DNA from 2 places in the Mesorhizobium sp. NPDC059025 genome. Region 2 is predicted to be linked to the other one. Evidence: riboswitches for the same ligand, from Rfam matches in the RefSeq annotation. Region 2 holds a riboswitch; the other holds the start of a gene.
What was found. Region 2 has a riboswitch for thiamine pyrophosphate ahead of thiC (phosphomethylpyrimidine synthase ThiC). Riboswitches for the same ligand answer to the same signal wherever they lie in the genome.
Positions count from the first base shown of each region.

Region 1: it holds a riboswitch for thiamine pyrophosphate, as region 2 does, so the genes downstream of both, thiB (thiamine ABC transporter substrate binding subunit) here and thiC (phosphomethylpyrimidine synthase ThiC) in region 2, are expected to answer to the same signal.

Region 1 is NZ_JBHYIM010000004.1:307,072-316,571, reverse strand. It holds gene ACFWYE_RS12835 (carboxymuconolactone decarboxylase family protein) at 1-105, opposite strand, end outside; gene ACFWYE_RS12830 (MerR family transcriptional regulator) at 41-469, opposite strand; gene ACFWYE_RS12825 (hypothetical protein) at 691-1,002, opposite strand; gene ACFWYE_RS12820 (ABC-F family ATP-binding cassette domain-containing protein) at 1,122-2,936, opposite strand; gene ACFWYE_RS12815 (thiamine diphosphokinase) at 2,938-3,585, opposite strand; TPP riboswitch at 3,697-3,810, shown strand; gene thiB (thiamine ABC transporter substrate binding subunit) at 3,848-4,849, shown strand; gene thiP (thiamine/thiamine pyrophosphate ABC transporter permease) at 4,867-6,501, shown strand; gene thiQ (thiamine ABC transporter ATP-binding protein) at 6,498-7,241, shown strand; gene ACFWYE_RS12795 (M48 family metalloprotease) at 7,500-8,978, shown strand; gene ACFWYE_RS12790 (MarR family winged helix-turn-helix transcriptional regulator) at 9,015-9,482, opposite strand.
Region 2 is NZ_JBHYIM010000014.1:68,942-78,441, reverse strand. It holds gene ACFWYE_RS26165 (carbohydrate ABC transporter permease) at 1-209, shown strand, start outside; gene ACFWYE_RS26160 (ABC transporter substrate-binding protein) at 247-1,563, shown strand; gene ACFWYE_RS26155 (alpha-glucosidase/alpha-galactosidase) at 1,745-3,094, shown strand; gene ACFWYE_RS26150 (ABC transporter ATP-binding protein) at 3,149-4,237, shown strand; TPP riboswitch at 4,421-4,532, shown strand; gene thiC (phosphomethylpyrimidine synthase ThiC) at 4,646-6,502, shown strand; gene thiO (glycine oxidase ThiO) at 6,499-7,482, shown strand; gene thiS (sulfur carrier protein ThiS) at 7,466-7,663, shown strand; gene ACFWYE_RS26130 (thiazole synthase) at 7,668-8,441, shown strand; gene ACFWYE_RS26125 (thiamine phosphate synthase) at 8,438-9,043, shown strand; gene ACFWYE_RS26120 (hydroxymethylpyrimidine/phosphomethylpyrimidine kinase) at 9,013-9,500, shown strand, end outside.

The DNA of each region.
Region 1 (9,500 bases), on a different contig from region 2:
CAGAGCGGCAATAACCTTGTGGCCGGCTTCGCCGTCGATTTCAGCGAGCGCCCGCTTGCCGCGGTCCAGCCGGCTTTCGCTGACGTCCGGGGATTGATGCGTCATAGTCCTTCATCCTCTGTTTCATGCCGGCATATCCGGCAATCTTGGTGTCGAGGACGAGAAGGCAGGCTTGCAGCTTGGCCACATGCGCACGGACACGCTCACGGTGCTGCTCGAGCAATGCGCCGCGCTCCGCTTCCGTGTCGCCGCCGCGCTCCCGCAAGGCCGCGTAACGCAGCATTTCCCGTATAGGCATCCCGGTCGTCTTGAGACGATCGAGAAATTCCATCCAGGTCAGGATCGATGCGTCGTAATCACGTTGGCCCGATTGGTCCCTGTCGGCATGGGGAAGCAGCCCGATCCGCTCATAATAACGGATGGTGTGGGCAGACAGTCCCGAACGCTTTGCCAGCTCGCCAATCTTCATCAACGCCTTCTTTCGTCACGACGCAGAGAAAGCTACCGGTTAGAGTGCACTCTAAGTCAAGAGGAGTTTGAAGCTTCGTCGTGTCGCCGGGATACCAGGTTTCGCGATGCGACGGCGTCGTTGATTTCCAAGCGAAAAATCTGTTGCAGATGCCAGGTACCGAAGTCGACCCGCATGTCGACATCCGCGACACCGGAGGGCTGCTTTTGTGGGTTCGCGGCCTAGATGCCCGAGCCGTAGAGTTCCTCTTCGCTGCCTTCCCAGGGCCTCGGCATATCGGCCAGCGCACTCGTGTTCGCGTTGGCGCTCGGCAACGGCATCCAGCATTTCAATTCGGGATCGGCATATTCGATCATATGGCCGGGATAGGAATCATTGGCCCGCCATCCTTCCATGCCGAACTGGTCGGCCCTCGCCCAATAGGCGACGTCGACTTCCGCAGGTCCCTGCTCGGATGATCTCACCGTAACCAGAACCCGGCTGCCGTCTTTCGGCGCGCTCGACATGTGACGCCACCCGGTCGGTTCTGCCATGGAAACTCCTCCTCCGTCGGCCAACGAATACTCGCCAACGGTAGCACGATCCGCCCCGCCAAGATCAATGCCGGATTTTGCCGATTGTCGGAATAAGGATGCATCAGCCGAACAGCGCTTCAGCCTTCCAGTTCTTCGCGCAGCATTTCCAGTTCCAGCCACTCTTCCTCGAGTGCGGCGAGTGTGGCCCGTTCCTTGTCGAGCGCCGCGATCGTCTTCTGGAAGCCAACCGCGTCGCGCTCGTAGAAGGCCGGATCGGCGATGTTGTTTTCCAGCCTGGCGATCGATGCCGTCACCGCTTCGATCTTCTTCGGCAGATTTTCCAGGGCGAATTTCTGCTTGAAGGAGAGCTTTCTGGCCGTCTCCTTGGGCACCTCCGCGCGTGGCTTCTCTGCTCTCGGCTCTGCGGACTGGCCGTTGCGTGCCTTGCGGTCCTCAAGCTTGGTGCCGCCACGCTGCGCCAGCATGTCGGAATAGCCGCCGGCATACTCCACCCAACGGCCACCGCCGTCGGGCGCGATCACGCTGGTGACCGTACGGTCGAGGAAATCGCGATCGTGGCTGACCAGGATGACCGTGCCGGCAAAACCCGCCACCAGTTCCTGCAGCAGTTCCAGCGTTTCCATGTCGAGATCGTTGGTCGGTTCGTCCAGCACGAGCAGATTCGCCGGTCGCGCCAGGACGCGGGCCAGCAGCAGCCGTGCCCGTTCGCCGCCGGAAAGTTCACGCACCGGCGTACGCGCCTGTTCCGGCTTGAACAGGAAGTCCTTCATGTAGGACACGACATGGCGCTGCTCGCCATTGATGACGAGGTTTTCACCACGCCCGTCCGTCAGGTAATGCGACAGCGTCTCATCCGGATCGGCGGCCTCGCGCTTCTGGTCAAGAGCAGCGATCTCGAGGTTGACTCCCAGCCGCACCGTGCCGGCGTCGGGCTTCGTCTCCCCGGTCAGCATCTTCAGCAAGGTCGTCTTGCCGGCGCCGTTGGCACCGACCAGGCCGACACGATCGCCACGCTGGATACGGGTCGAAAAATCCTTCACCACGGTGAGATCGCCGAAGCTCTTCTCGATGTTCTTGGCCTCGATCACCAGCTTGCCCGATTCGGCTGCGTCGCTGGCCACCAGCGTCGCGGTGCCTTCTGCGCCGCGATGGCTGCGGAAACGCTGGCGCATCGACTGCAATTCGCCGAGCCTGCGCATGTTGCGTTTGCGCCGTGCAGTCACACCGTAGCGCAGCCAATGCTCCTCGCGCACGATTTGCCGGCCGAGCTTGTGCTGGTCGCGCTCCTCCTCTTCCAGAACCTGATCGCGCCATTCCTCGAAATGGCCGAAGCCCTTTTCCAGCCGGCGTGTCTGGCCGCGGTCGAGCCAGACCGTGGCACGCGAGATGCGCTGCAGGAAACGACGGTCGTGGGAAATGACGATCAAGGCTGAGGAGGTGCGCGCCAGCTCCTCTTCCAGCCATTCGATGACGGCGAGGTCGAGATGGTTGGTCGGTTCGTCGAGCAGCAGGATGTCGGGTTCCGGCGCCATGACGCGGGCCAATGCGGCCCGCCGCGCTTCGCCGCCGGAAAGATCGGCAGGGCGTTCCTCTCCGGTGAGCCCCAGATGCTCCATCAGGTAGGTCGCGCGATAGGGATCGTCGGCCGGCCCCAGCCCGGCTTCGACATAAGCACGCACGCTGGCAAAACCGTCCATGTCTGGAACCTGCGGCAGGTAACGCACGGTTGCCGTCGGCTGACGGAACACCTCGCCATCCTGCGGCTCGATCATGCCGGCGGCGATCTTGAGCAATGTCGACTTGCCGGAACCGTTACGGCCGACCAGCGCGATCTTGTCTCCGGGAGAGGCCACGAGTTCGGCGCCATCCAGCAAAGGTGTGCCGCCGAAGGTCAGTTTGATGCCAGTCAGGTTGAGAAGGGGCGGCGCCATGTCAGCTTTCGGGAAGTGGGTAAGGATGAGCAAGCAGGAGCGCACGGCCAGTGCCGAGCGCTATTTCGAGCTTGCCTTGCACCGCATTGGAGATGGTGAGGGACGAACCGAAAGGCATTTCCACCGCATTCAGTGGCCATTTGGCGCCCTTGATCGTGAGCCCGGTGAGTTTCGAGAAGCCAAGCACTGAAAACAACGTTCCTTCGGCATAATCGAAAGCCGCCGTCCGGCCAGGCAGAACCGGAATACCTTCCTGCGCACCGCTGGTCAGGAGTACGTCTGTCCCCTGTTCGGCCAGGCTGAGCGCCAGAGCCAGATGCAGGAAGGCATGATCGGCCCTGGCGCCGCCGAAGGCACCCACGAGATTCAGCTTCGCCGCACCGAGATCAAGCGCAATCGAGACGGCGAGCTCGCCATCGGTGGAATCCTTCTCGGCCGGGAACCGCTCCTTCGGCACCTTCGCCAGATGCGGCGGCAAATGAGCTGGTGCGGAATCGAAATCCCCCACCCACAGCTCAGGCGTAAGCCCCAGCATATCCGCATGCCGGATGCCGGAGTCGGCGGCGATCACGCGCGTGCCGGCGACCTGGGCTTCGAGCCGCGGCGTCTGGATGACCTCGCCGCCAAGCAGAAGGGTGAATGTGCTCATGGGCGTCGCCCTTACCAGCCCCTATGCGGAAACGGAAGGGCGTGCGGAGCCTGCCCGTTTCATCCGGCAAACTAACGCTTGCGCGCCACCGTCGCCCGCTCTATGTCTCAGGCCGCTCTAACGGGGTGCCAGATCGCGGCTTCGCGAACCGGCTGAGAGGCGAAAAGCCAACCCGCTGAACCTGATCCGGTTTGTACCGGCGGAGGGATTAGACGCTTAGCCAAAGCGCCAGTTCCCTTGTCACGAAGTGAAGGAGGCGCCGATGCGCAAAACTCTGTCTGTCCTGGTTTCCGCTCTCGCTTTCGCTGCCGCCACGCTGCCGGCGACCGCGAAAGACAAGCTGACCATCTATACCTATGAGAGCTTCACCGCTGAATGGGGTCCGGGCCCCCAGGTCAAGAAGGCGTTCGAGGCGGACTGCGACTGCGAGGTCGATTTCGTCTCGGTTGCGGATGGCGTCGCCCTGCTCAACCGCGTCAAGCTGGAGGGCAGTGCCACGAAGGCCGATATCGTGCTTGGGCTCGACACCAACCTGACAGCGGATGCCAAGGCAACTGGCCTGTTCACTCCGCATGGCGCAACCGCGGCATCCGACGTGCCGGGCGGCTGGAACGACGACACCTTCGTTCCTTATGACTACGGCTATTTTGCCGTCGTCTATGACACCGAGACGCTGAAGACACCGCCGGCCAGCCTCAAGGATCTGGTCGAAGGCGACGCGACCCAGAAGATCGCCATCCAGGACCCACGCACCTCAACGCCCGGCCTTGGACTGCTGCTGTGGGTGCGCGCGGTGTATGGCGACAAGGCACCAGAGGCATGGGCGAAGCTGAAGAACCGCGTGCTCACGGTCACGCCGGGCTGGAGCGAGGCCTACGGCCTGTTCACCAAGGGCGAAGCGCCGATGGTGCTGTCCTATACCACCTCGCCCGCCTACCATATGATCGCTGAAAAGACTGATCGCTACCAGGCAGCTTCCTTCTCCGAGGGCCATTACCTTCAGGTCGAGGTCGCTGGCATCACCACCACCGGCGCCAGAAACCCGCTGTCCGGGAAATTCATGGCCTTCATGACCAGCCCGAAATTCCAGGACGTGATCCCCGAAACCAACTGGATGTTCCCGGCCAGCAAGATGGACAAGCCGCTCGATCCGGCCTTCGACAAACTGGTGAAGCCGGTCAAGACCCTGGCTTTCACTCCCGAGGAGATTGCGAAAAACCGCAAGGCCTGGGTGGATGAGTGGCTCAACGTGATGAGCAAATAGGAACGACGGCGAAACCATTGTCTCAGGCTGCACACCCCGCTGCATTGCGCGACAGACGTGTCGGCGCGGGGATCGCTGCATTGACCTTTGTCGCCGTCCTGATCGGCGGTGCTTTGCTTGGCCTTGCCATCGAAAGCGCCGGCGATTTTTCTGGCGCGGCTGCCGCTTTCGATTCCTATCTTCTTCGCGTCGTCCGCTTCACCTTGTGGCAGGCCGTGCTGTCGACCTGCCTGTCGGTCGTACCGGCATTGTTCGTGGCACGAGCGCTGGCGCGTCATCCCGGTTTTTTTGGCCGCAACTTCATTCTGCAGCTGTTCGCGGTGCCTCTGGCGCTACCCGCCATCGTTGCAGCACTCGGGGTTCTCACTCTTTATGGCCGCGCCGGCTATTTCGCGCCTTTCCTGACAAAGATCGCAGGCGAGGATTGGCCGGGCATTTACGGTCTCTCCGGCATCCTTGTCGCCCACGTCTTCTTCAATCTGCCACTCTGCGTGCGGCTTTTCCTAGAAGCGTTGCAGACCGTTCCGGCGGACCAATGGCGGCTTGCCAGCCAACTCGGCATGGGCGTGCGCCCTGCCTTCCGCTTCATCGAATGGCCGGCGCTGCGGCAGGCGCTTCCCGGTGTCGCCGGTCTCGTTTTCATGCTGTGCATCACCTCGTTCACCATCGTGCTGATCCTTGGCGGCGGGCCGCGCGCAACCACGCTGGAAGTCGCCATCTATCAGGCGTTGCGCTTCGATTTCGATCCAGCGCGTGCGGTTGCGCTGACGCTGCTGCAGGTCCTGCTCACTTTCGCCGTCGTGGCCCTGCTTTCGCGCCTCGGCGCCAACACGGCCGCCGAGGCCGGTCTTTCCGTGGCGCCGCGCCGCTACCTTTCGATCGGTGATGGCGAGACAGCCCTGAACGCCTTGCTCATCACGCTCGCCTTGTTGTTCGTCGCTGGCCCGATGATGGCAACCATAGCCGCCGGGGTGCAATCCGATCTTGTCCGCCTCGTCGGCGAACAAGCCGTGCATCGGGCCGTCACGACAAGCGCGGCACTTGCATTCCTCTCGGCCCTGCTTGCCACAGCCCTTTCCTTGTCTTTGGCAATGGCGCGGCATGGCCTGGCTGCCCGCCGTGGCAGAACCGGTGGTCGGTCGCTGCTGGAATATGCCACCGATACCGGAGCCGGCTTCGTGCTGGTCGTGCCACCGATCGTCATCGGCGCCGGCTGGTTTTTGCTGCTACGCCATGTCGGCAGCGCTTTCGCGATCGCCCCGGCCATGGTCGTTGCGGTGAACGCCATCATGGCGATGCCCTTCGCCCTGCGTGCCATTCGTCCGGCCTATGACGCGGCCAGCGAACGGCATGAGCGGCTTTGCGCACAACTTGGCATCACCGGCTGGGCCCGCTTGAGATTGATCGACTGGCCGGTTCTGCGACGCCCGCTTGCCACCGCTTTCGCCTTTGCCATGGCTTTGTCGCTCGGCGACCTCGGCGTGATCGCGCTGTTCGGTTCGGATTCCCTGCAGACGCTGCCTTATCTTCTGCTTGCGCGCATGGGCAGCTATCGTACCGCCGATGCCGCGGGGCTGGCTCTGCTGCTGGGTCTGGTTTGCTTCGCGCTGATCCTGCTTGCCGACCGGCTCGGAAAGGGACGTTCCTCATGACCGCCGATATGCCGGCTCGACAGGAGGTGTCGCTGCATCTCGACAGGACAACCTTCAGCTATGGCGAGGTCGACCTCACTTTCGACGTCGAATTTCCTGCCGGCGAAATCACCGCCATCATGGGGCCGAGCGGCTCGGGGAAATCGACATTGCTCAGCCTTGTGGCGGGGTTCGAAACACCTCGCTCCGGGCGTGTCCTGATCGGTGACAAGGATTTCACCAGCGTTGCACCGTCCGAGCGGCCGGTTTCGATGGTCTTTCAGGAGAACAACCTGTTCGCTCATCTCGATGTGTTCCGCAATGTTGGCCTCGGTATCTCGCCTTCGCTCGCCCTCACCGCCGCCGACCGCGCCACCATCGCCGGCGCGCTCGCACGCACCGGTCTGGCGGGCAAGGACAAACGCCTGCCACGCGAGCTTTCCGGCGGCGAACGTCAACGCGTTGCACTGGCGCGGGCCCTGGTCCGCGACCGACCGGTGCTTCTGCTGGATGAACCCTTTGCTTCGCTCGGACCTGCCCTGCGCGAGGATATGCTGGATCTCGTGGCGGCGGTTCAGACCGAACGAAAAATGACCACGCTCTTCGTCACCCATCAGCCACAGGACGCACGCCGCATCGCTGCTCATGTCGTTTTCCTGGAGAACGGCGCGGTTGCCGCAAGTGGCGGAGCAGGCGATTTCTTTTCCGCGAATGGTCCGGCAGCCTTCCAACGATACGCCGGCGCAACCGACGAAGGTTAGCCGAGCGCCGGAAAAGAGTGGCCACCGCCACATTTTGACTGGTCCTGCACCAGGGAAATCTGGAACGGATTATGCGACTCAGGCATTTGTCTTGCCCGGAAGCCGACATAATTTGCGGTCAAACCGGTTTGGGGGCATCATCGTCGTTGCTTGCCAATCTGCTTCGTGTGTGGCTAGGTCCACCGCAGATTGTCGGGCACAATCGTAGATTGCTCCATTGAGACGAAGAAGGAAGCCGACCTGTCGACCGGCCTGGACATGAGCTGCAAGAAAACCCCGGTGCGCATGCTCGCACTGGCCGGGGTGGCTTTTGCGCTTGCCTCCTGCCAGTCGGTGATGCCGAATTCGGTTGAGGAATCCGGCTTCCAGCCTTCGAACAGGCCGGTTACCGTCGACAACGCGCAGGCCAACAGCCGCCTTGCCGATCTTGCCAAGGCGCAGCACCCTCGCATCCTCGCCACCTATGGCGGCGAGTACTCCGATCCGAAACTGGAGCGCATGGTCGCCAAGATCGTCGGCCGGCTGACCGTGGTGTCGGCCAACCCGACGCAGACCTACCGCATCACCATCCTCAATTCGCCCAACGTCAACGCCTTCGCGCTGCCGGGCGGATATCTCTACATCACCCGCGGCTTGCTGGCGCTCGCCAACGACTCGTCCGAGATCGCCGCGGTGATTGCACATGAGATGGGCCACGTCACCGCCAACCACGGACTGCAGCGCCAGCAGCTGGAAGCCGAGGAAGGCCTCGCCACCAAGGTCGTCTCCGATGTGCTCGGCGACAATCCCAACGCCAAGGCAGCCCTCATCCGCGGCAAGCTGAGGCTCGCCCAGTTCTCGCGCAATCAGGAACTCGAAGCAGACGCCATCGGCATCAAGTCGGTCGGTGAAGCCGGCTATGACCCCTACGCGGCCGGCCGCTTCCTGCAGTCGATGGCCTCCTATGCCGGCTTCCGCTCGGTCAGCGGTGCGACCGACGCCAGCCTCGACTTCCTCGCCACACATCCGAATACGCCCCAACGTATCGATCTGGCGCAACGCCACGCGCGGATGTTCGGCCAGCCGGGCTTCGGAACCCGTGACCGTGATTCCTATCTTGCCGGCATTGACGGTCTTCTCTACGGCGACACGCCCGAGGAAGGCTATGTGCGCGGCAATACCTTCCTGCATCCCAAGCTCGGCGTGTCGTTCGCCGTGCCGGATGGTTTCGTCATCGACAACTCGGCAGCGGCCGTCACCGCCACCGGTCCCGGCGACATGGCGGTACGTTTCGATGGCGTGACGATCGACAAGGACGTCACGCTGCCTGATTATATCCGCAGCGGCTGGGTTGCCGGCCTGGAAGACGCCACTGTCCGCCAGGAGACGATCAATGGCAATGAAGCCGCGGTTGCCAAGGCACGTGCCGATGGCTGGCAGTTCGATATCGTCGTCATCCGCGCCAACGGCCAGGTCTACCGGCTGCTGACGGCCGCTCCTGCAGCGGGAACGTCACTCGAGCCTGTCGCACGTTCGGTGAGCAGCACATTCCGTGTCCTGAGCCCAGCCGAGAAGGCCGCCCTGAAGCCGCTGCGTATCCGCGTCGTCACCGTGCGACCGGGCGAGACGATCGGCACCCTGTCGGCGCAGATGGTCGGCGTCGACCGCAAGCTCGACCTGTTCCGCGTGCTCAACGCGATGGGACCGGGGGCGACGGTTTCGACCGGCGACAAGGTCAAGATCGTTACCGACAGATAGCATTACGGCGTCGGTTTCGAGCGCGAACATCCGTGCCTACAGCTCGGCTTCAGCCTCGTCTCTCATTTCCACGCCTTCTCCATCGACATTCGCACGCAGGCGCGCGAACACGGACCGAGTGTGATCGAGTTCGTCCTGGCTCATGCCAGTTCGCAATTGCCGGTCGAAGGCGATTGCCGTTTCGCGCAGTCGCAGGAACATCGCCTCGCCGCTCGGCGTCAGTTCGACCAGATGCTTGCGCCGATTGGCTGGATCGCGACGGCGGGTCAGCAGGCCATCCGCCTCCATGGCATTGAGGTGATGTGTCAGCGTCGCCCCCTGGATACCAACCGATTGCGCGAGCTGGCGCTGGTGTCCGAATTGCCGTGACTTCACCGAAATCAGCACGGACCAGACCGGCAGCGATCCGCCATTGGCAATCATCGCATCATCCAGCGCGCGCCGGACGACTTTGGCGGTTTGAGCGAGGTCGAGACCGATCGGTTTGGCGGAAGGTTTAGGCATGCCCGGACACTAGCATAC
Region 2 (9,500 bases):
TCTTCTGGCCCTTCCTGGTCGGGCGCGATCCCGGCGTTCGCGTCATGGCGGTCGCGCTGTCGGATTTCATGAGCCAGACGGGCAGGGGCAATCCAGACTGGAGCGGGCTGATGGCGGCGATCATGCTGTCGATCCTGCCCGTCATCGCCATGCTCATCATTTTCGGCCGGCAGATCGTGGAGTCGCTCCAGACGAGCGGCCTGAAATAGCCGGCCAGTCGTGAGGTCATAAAGTGGAGGAGAGACAATGAGAAAAAACCTGACAGGCGTTCTTGCCGCCGCAACCGCGTTGACCACGCTCGCACCCTCGTTTGCCCGGGCAGAGGACGTGACCCTGAACTATGCCATGTGGGACGCCAACCAGGCGCCCGTCTATCGCCAGTGCGCGGACAGGTTCGAGGCTGAAAATCCCGGCATCAAGATCAACATCAAGCAAGACAGCTGGGACAATTACTGGACCACGCTGAGCACGTCCTTTGTCGCCGGCACCGCGCCGGACGTGTTCGTCAACCATCTCAGCCGTTTCCCGGAATTCCTGGCGAACGGGGTGATGGATGACCTGTCGGACCGCATCGCGGCCGACAAGGTTGACATGAAGGCCTATCTGCCCGGTCTCGCCGAAAGCTGGAACAAGGACGACCGGCAATACGGTCTGCCGAAGGACTGGGACACGATTGCCCTCGTCTACAACAAGAAGATGGTCGCTGATGCCGGTGTCAGCGAGGAGGAGCTCAGGAACCTCACCTGGAACCCGAAAGACGGCGGTTCCCTCGAAAAGGTCGTTGCGCGCCTCAGCGTGGACCAGAACGGCAAGCGCGGTAACGAAGCCGGTTTCGACAAGTCCAGGGTTGCCGTCTATGGCTGGGCAACCAACACTGTGGATGGCTACGGCCAGACGCAATGGAGCTTCCTGGCTGTCTCCGACGGCTTCAAGCCGATCGATAAGCCGTGGGGCAAACAATATGGTTATGACAGCCCGGCGCTTGTCGAAACGCTGACCTGGATGCGCGACCTGGCCTTGAAGAAGGGCTACGCGCTCAGCCAGGAACAGACCGGCAGGCTGAACGCGACCGCGATCTTCGCGGCTGGCAAGGCCGCCATCGTTCCGGATGGCTCGTGGAACATCTCCTCCTATCGCGACACCTCCAAGGCCGAGTTCGGCTTTGCGCCGCTGCCGCAGGGGCCTGAAGGCCGCCGCTCGATGTTCAACGGTCTGTCCGACAGCATCTGGTCCGGATCCCAGCACAAGGACGAAGCCTGGAAATGGGTGAAATATCTCGGCGGATCGGACTGCCAGACCATCGTCGGCAAATCCGGGGTCGTTTTCCCGGCTCGTCCCGAAGCAGCAAAAGCGGCCGAGGAAGCCCATAAGGCAAAGGGACTTGATGTGTCTGCCTTCGTCCAACTGGCAACGCCGGAAACCACTTTCCCGTTCCCCATCTCGGATCGCGCCTCGGAGATTTCGGCGATCCTGACGACGGCCATCGAGAACATCCTGCTTGGCAAGGGCGATCCGGCGGCCGTCCTCAAGGAAGCCAACGACCAGGCGAATGGCATGCTCTGAGCGTGATCCCGAAAAGTGGAACCCGGTTTTCGGATAAGATCACGCTCCGACAATGAAGCCGGACCGGTACCGAGCCTCCAACTCCTGACGCGCTTCCTCCCGCGGCAGGATCTTCCTCCGGCGTTCTTTCCGGACGCCGGAGGACCCTTCACAATCCCCCTCATCTTATCGAGAACCCGCAATGCGACGCCCAAAGATCACGTTCATCGGAGCCGGCTCCACCGTTTTCATGAAGAACATCATCGGCGATGTGCTGTATCGCCCCGCGCTCAAGAATGCTGTGATCGCGCTGATGGACATCAATCCCGAGCGGCTGCAGGAAAGCGAGGTCGTCGCCGGCAAGCTCGTGCAGGCGCTTGGCGCCAATGCGACCATTGAAACTCACTCCAACCAGCGCAAGGCCCTGGAAGGGGCGGATTTCGTCGTCGTCGCCTTCCAGATCGGCGGCTACGAACCTTGCACCGTGACCGACTTTGAGGTCCCCAGGCAATTCGGCCTGCGCCAGACCATCGCCGACACGCTCGGCGTCGGTGGCATCATGCGCGGCCTGCGCACCGTGCCGCATCTGTGGGCCATCTGCGAGGACATGCTGCAGGTCTGCCCCGACGCGATCCTGCTGCAATATGTGAATCCGATGGCGATCAACACATGGGCGATCGCCGAGAAATATCCTTCGATCCGGCAGGTGGGGCTGTGCCATTCCGTTCAGGGCACTGCCTATGAACTGGCGCGCGATCTCGATATCCCGGTTTCGGAAATCCGCTACCGCGCCGCGGGCATCAACCACATGGCGTTCTTCCTCACCTTCGAACATCGCCAGGCGGACGGCAGCCATCGCAACCTCTATCCCGACCTCGTGCAGGGCTATCGCGAAGGGCGCTTCCCGAAACCAAGCCACTGGAACCCGCGCTGTCCGAACAGGGTCCGCTATGAAATGCTGACGCGGCTCGGCTATTTCGTCACCGAAAGCTCCGAGCACTTCGCGGAATACACGCCCTATTTCATCAAGGACGGCCGTGCCGACCTCATCGAGAAATTCGGCATCCCGCTCGATGAATATCCGAAACGCTGTGTCGAGCAGATCGCCCGCTGGAAGGAGGAATCCAAGACATTGAAAGGCGCCGGCACGATCGACATCAAGGAGAGCCACGAATACGCCTCCTCGATCATGAATTCGGTCTGGACCGGCGAGCCGTCGATCATCTACGGCAATCAGCGCAACAACGGCTCGATCACTTCGCTGCCGGCCAATTGTGTCGCGGAAGTGCCTTGCCTCGTCGATGCAAACGGTATCCAGCCAACCGTCGTCGGCGATCTGCCGCCACAACTGACGGCGCTCATCCGCACCAACATCAACGTGCAGGAACTCACCGTCCGGGCGCTGACGACCGAAAACCGCGACCATATCTACCATGCGGCGATGATGGATCCGCACACCGCGGCCGAGCTCGATCTCGACCAGATATGGACCCTCGTCGACAGGCTGATCGCGGCGCATGGCGATTGGCTGCCCGCATGGGCACGCGGCTGAGCGGCGCCGCATCGCGGGCAATTCGCAAAACAACCGGAGCAGCAGTTCGACCCCATGACCTTTCTCAGGATCGATCACGTCACCAAGCAGTTCGGCTCCCTTCAGGTCGTCAAGGGAGTGTCGATCGAGGCCGGGAAGGGTGAGTTCGTCGTCTTCGTCGGCCCCTCGGGTTGCGGCAAGTCGACCCTGCTTCGCATGATCGCCGGCCTCGAGGAGACCAGCGAGGGCACGATCTCGATCGACGGCGAGGATCTGACCCATGCCGATCCGGCCGATCGCCATGTCGCGATGGTGTTCCAGTCCTACGCGCTGTTCCCGCACATGTCGGTCTTCGACAACATCGCCTTCGGCATGCAGATCAACAAGGTGCCGAAGGCCGAGATCAAGGCGCGTGTCGCGGAGGCCGCCCGCATCCTGCAGATCGAGCCGCTGCTCGACCGCAGGCCGAAGCAACTCTCCGGCGGCCAGCGCCAGCGTGTCGCCATCGGCCGCGCCATCGTGCGCAAGCCCAAGATATTCCTGTTCGACGAGCCTCTCTCCAATCTGGACGCCGAGCTGCGCACCCAGATGCGTGTCGAGATCGCCAAGATCCATCGCGAGATCGGGGCGACCATGATCTACGTCACGCACGATCAGGTCGAGGCCATGACGCTCGCGGACAGGATTGTCGTCCTGCGTGGCGGCCTGGTGGAACAGATCGGCACCCCCATCGACCTCTACGACAATCCGGCCAATCTCTTCGTTGCCGGCTTCATAGGCAGCCCGCGAATGACCCTGTTGTCCGGCAAGGTGGAAAGCATTTCGGCGGATGGGATGCAGGTCGCTTGCCCGGCTTTCTCGCGACCGCAATCCATTCCCGGGCCGTTTGCACGGCCGCTGGAAACGGGCAGCCAGGTCACGCTCGGCCTGCGTCCGGAAGCCATCAGGATCGATGCCGCGAATCCGGTGTTCAGCGCCAGGGTGGAAATCACCGAAAATCTGGGCGGGTCCACGCTCATCTATGCCGTGGCCCCGGACGGCACCGCGCTGATCGTGCCGGCGCAGGAGCGCACGGCGGTTCGTTCCGGCGACACGCTGCCGCTGTCCTTTTCCACAGCCCCGCACGTGTTCGATGCGCAGGGAAACAACCTTCGTTTGCCCTAGGGCACGATCTCGAAAAGTAGCAGACCTTTCGGATTGAGATCGCACGACAAAACAAGGAAATGGAGCGGAACGCCGGTTCAGCTGATCGCATTTCGCGCAAAGGCCGAGGGCGTCCAGCGCTGGCGTCCTCTTGCCTTCTGCTCAAACCCCTGTTGACAAAAAGCCTGCTTGAGGTCCACCCTTGAGGCTCACCAGGGGGGTCCCGACAAGGGGCTGAGATACTGCTGTAACGCGCAGTGACCCGTTGAACCTGATCCAGTTCATACTGGCGTAGGGACGGTGGGAACACTTCGCGGGCCGGCATTTTTCGGCTTCGGTTTCGGGCAAGAATGCCCGTATTCCATTCAGCGAAGCGTCACTTCCTCCTCATGCGCGAACTGGGTCTCCGTCACTCGAGGAGGCTCGCTCATGAATATCCATACCCCGACCGTCACCGTTGGCGAATTGCCGGCATCGCGCAAGGTCTACAAGCCGGGCGTCATCCATCCCGGCCTGCGCGTGCCGATGCGCGAAATTTCCGTGCATCCCACCGCCGGCGAGCCACCCGTCACGGTCTATGATTCCTCCGGCCCCTACACCGACATCAGCGTGCAGACCGATATCGAGCGCGGCCTGCCGCGCCTGCGCGAGGAATGGGTCGTGGCGCGCGGCGATGTCGAGCGCTACGAGGGCCGCCTGGTCAAGCCGGAGGACAATGGCTTCGTCTCCGGCGAGCGGCTGACGCCGGAATTCCCGGTGCGCAACCAGCCGTTCCGGGCCAGGGACGGACGCGCCGTCACCCAGCTCGCTTATGCGCGCGCCGGCATCATCACGCCGGAAATGGAATTCATCGCCATCCGCGAGAACCTCGGCCGCCAGGCGGTGCACACCAAACTGCAGCGCGACGGCGAGAGTTTCGGCGCGGCGGTTCCCGACTATGTCACGCCGGAATTCGTGCGCGACGAGGTGGCGCGTGGTCGCGCCATCATCCCGGCCAACATCAACCATCCGGAAGCCGAGCCGATGATCATCGGCCGCAATTTCCTGGTCAAGATCAACGCCAACATCGGCAACTCGGCCGTCACCTCGTCCATGGCCGAGGAAGTGGAAAAGATGGTCTGGGCGACCCGCTGGGGCGCCGACACGGTGATGGACCTTTCCACCGGCCGCAACATCCACAACATCCGCGACTGGATCCTGCGCAATTCACCGGTGCCGATCGGCACCGTGCCGCTCTACCAGGCACTGGAAAAGGTCGGCGGCGTTGCCGAGGACCTCAGCTGGGAGGTGTTTCGCGACACGCTGATCGAGCAGGCGGAGCAGGGGGTGGATTATTTCACCATCCATGCCGGCGTGCGGCTGCCCTACATTCCGCTCACCGTCGACCGCGTCACCGGCATCGTCAGCCGCGGCGGCTCGATCATGGCCAAGTGGTGCCTCTACCATCACAGGGAAAGCTTCCTCTACGAGCACTTCGAGGAGATCTGCGATATCTGTCGCGCCTATGACGTGTCGTTCTCGCTGGGCGACGGGCTGCGGCCAGGCTCGATCGCCGACGCCAACGATGCGGCGCAGTTCGCCGAGTTGGAGACGCTGGGCGAGTTGACGCAGATCGCCTGGGCCAGGGATTGCCAGGTGATGATCGAAGGTCCCGGCCATGTGCCGATGCACAAGATCAAGGAGAACATGGACAAGCAGCTCGCCGTCTGCGGTGAGGCGCCATTCTACACGCTCGGGCCGCTCACCACGGACATCGCGCCGGGCTACGACCACATTACCAGCGGCATCGGCGCCGCGATGATCGGCTGGTTCGGCACCGCCATGCTCTGCTACGTGACGCCGAAGGAGCATCTCGGCCTGCCCGACCGCAACGACGTGAAGGTCGGCGTCATCACCTACAAGATCGCCGCCCACGCCGCCGACCTCGCCAAGGGCCATCCCGCCGCCAAGGTTAGGGACGACGCTCTGTCACGCGCACGCTTCGAGTTCCGCTGGGAGGATCAGTTCAACCTCTCGCTCGATCCCGAAACCGCGCGTGCGTTCCACGACGAGACCTTGCCCAAGGAAGCGCACAAGGTGGCGCATTTCTGCTCCATGTGCGGGCCGAAATTCTGCTCCATGCGCATCTCCCACGACATCCGTGCCGAAGCGCAGAAGGAGGGCATGGCGGCGATGGCGGAAAAGTTCCGCGTCGGTGGCGATCTCTACCTGCCGCTCGATTCCGTCGACACCGTCGATGTGGCTGCTTCCTTCGAAGCATCGGAGGCGGGGGCCGACCAGCCATGAAAGCGCTGGTCAAGGGAGCCGGCGTCGCCGGGCTGACGCTGGCCCTCGAGCTGGCGTCGCGTGGCGCCGACGTCACCGTCATCGAAAAGCGGCATCGCCTTGCCGGCAGCGCGTCCTGGGCTGCCGGCGGCATGCTGGCGCCCTGGTGCGAGCGCGAGAGCGCGGAGGAGGCGGTCGTGACGCTCGGCCGCCTGGCGCTCGACTGGTGGGATGCCGTGCTGCCGGGGCATGTCGTGCGCGCCGGCACGCTGGTGGTGGCTCCGGCGCGGGACGCGGGCGAGCTCGACCGTTTCGCGCGACGCACGGCCGGGTTTTCGGCGATCGGCGAAGAGGCCGTTGCCGCACTCGAACCGGATCTTGCCGGCCGGTTCCGGCGCGGGCTGTTCTTCGGCGAGGAAGCGCATCTCGATCCTCGTCGTGCCCTGATTGCGCTCAAGGACAGGCTGGTCGGCATGGGCGTGCGCTTCGAATTCGGCTATGGCGCGGTGCGGGTTCCGGAAACCGTCGACATCGAGGCCGACTGCACCGGCATCGCAGCAAGCGTCCCGGGACTGCGCGGCGTGCGCGGCGAGATGCTCCTGCTGCATGCGCCCGATGTCTCGCTGGCGCGCCCCGTCCGGCTGCTGCACCCGCGCTTCCCCGTCTATGTCGTGCCGCGCGCCGATCACCTGTTCATGGTCGGCGCGACGATGATCGAAAGCGACGCCAATGAACCGGTCACCGCGCGTTCGATGATGGAACTGCTCGGCGCCGCCTACGCGCTGCACCCGGCTTTCGGCGAAGCCGAGATCGTCGAGGCCGGTGTCGGCGTGCGTCCAGCCTTCGCCGATAACCTGCCGCGCGTCAGCCGCGACGCAAACCGGGTCTCGATCAACGGCCTCTACCGCCACGGCTTTCTGCTGGCGCCGGCAATGGCACGGCAGGCGTCCGAACTGATCTTCAATTCGCAAAGGGAGCTTGCCGATGCGGCTCATCATTAACGGCGAAAGCCGCGAGGTCGACGCCGGCACGCTGGCGGGCCTGCTCGCCGAACTCGACTATGCAGGCGGCTGGCTGGCAACGGCGCTCAACGGCGAAGTGGTGCCGGCGAGGGAACGCGAGACCTGCCGGATCGCCGATGGCGATTGCATCGAAATCCTGTCGCCGATGAAAGGAGGGTGAAGCCATGCTCGAACTCTATGGACAGCAGTTCTCGTCGCGCCTGCTGCTTGGCACCGCACTTTATCCGTCGCCGGCGATCATGGCCGATGCGGTCAAGGCTGCGAAGACCGAGATCGTGACGGTGTCGCTGCGTCGCGAAAGCGCCGGCGGCAGGACCGGCGGGCAGTTCTGGTCTCTGATCCAGTCACTCGGCGTGCGCGTGCTGCCCAACACCGCCGGCTGTCATTCGGTGAAGGAGGCCGTCACCACGGCGCAGATGGCGCGCGAGGTCTTTGCAACCAACTGGATCAAGCTGGAGGTCATCGGCAACCACGACACCTTGCAGCCGGATGTGTTCGGCCTCGTCGAGGCGGCACGCATCCTGAGCGATGATGGCTTCGAGGTGTTTCCCTACACTACCGACGACCTGGTCGTGGCCGAACGATTGCTGGAAGCCGGCTGCAGACTGCTGATGCCGTGGTGCGCGCCGATCGGTTCGGCGCGCGGGCCGCAGAATGTCGATGCACTGCGCTCGCTGCGCGGGCATTTCCCAAATGTGCCGCTGATCGTCGATGCCGGCATCGGCCGCCCGTCGCACGCGGCCGAAGTCATGGAACTCGGCTACGACGCCGTGCTGCTCAACACCGCCGTCGCCAGGGCGGGCGATCCGGTGGCGATGGCAGGCGCCTTCGGCAAGGCGATCGAGGCAGGGCGGGAAGCCTGCCTTGCCGGTCCGCTCGAACCGCGCGACATGGCCGTTCCCTCCACCCCCGTCATCGGCATGGCAGCCTTCTCATGAAACTCGACCCGTTCTACCTCATCGTCGATTCCGCCGCCTGGATCGAGCGGCTGGTGCCGCTTGGCGTGAAGCTGTTGCAACTGCGCGTCAAGGACATGCCCGCCGAGGCGCTACGCGCCGAAATCCGTGCCGCCAGGGCAATCTGCGAACGCCATGGCTGCCAGCTCGTCGTCAACGACTACTGGCGACTCGCCATCGACGAGGGCTGCGACTTCGTCCATCTCGGCCAGGAGGATCTGGCCGAAGCCGATGTCGGGGCGATCCGCCGGGCCGGGTTGAAACTGGGCTTGAGCACGCACGATCATCCTGAACTGGAAACCGCACTGGCGGCCGAGCCCGACTATGTCGCGTTGGGCCCGGTCTATCCAACCATCCTGAAGGCCATGAAATGGGCACCGCAAGGCCTCGACCGCATCGCCGAATGGAAACGCCGGGCGGGTGAATTGCCCCTCGTCGCCATCGGCGGATTGACCGTCGAGCGCATCCCGGGTGTCTTCGCGCAAGGTGCCGACAGTGCCGCCGTCGTCACCGACATCACCCGCAATGCCGATCCGGAGGCGCGTACCCGCGAATGGCTGGCGGCCACGGCATCATGGCGGTGACGCCCGACCGGCATGTGCTGGTCGCCGCCGGTACGGACTCCAGCGGCGGCGCCGGCATTGCGCGCGACGTCGAGACGGTCGCGACGTTCGGCCTGCGCGCCTGCCTCACGGTCACCGCCGTGACCGTGCAGACCCACGGCGCCGTCGAGCGGGTCGAGCAGATGCCGCCCGACCTGATCGCCGCGCAAATGCGCGCCGCCTTTGCTTCCAACGCGATAGCCGCGGTCAAGATCGGCATGCTGGGCAGTGTGGATGCCGTAACCACCGTTGCTTCCGTATTGGCCAGCCGCCTGCCGCTGCCGGTGGTACTCGATCCTGTCCTGGCCTCGACATCAGGCCGCGCGCTGCTGCCAATGGATGCGGTCGAGGTGCTGAAACGCCGGCTGATGCCACTGTGCACGCTCGTCACGCCCAATCTGCCTGAACTGGCGCTGCTGAGCGGCAAACCGGTTGCGAC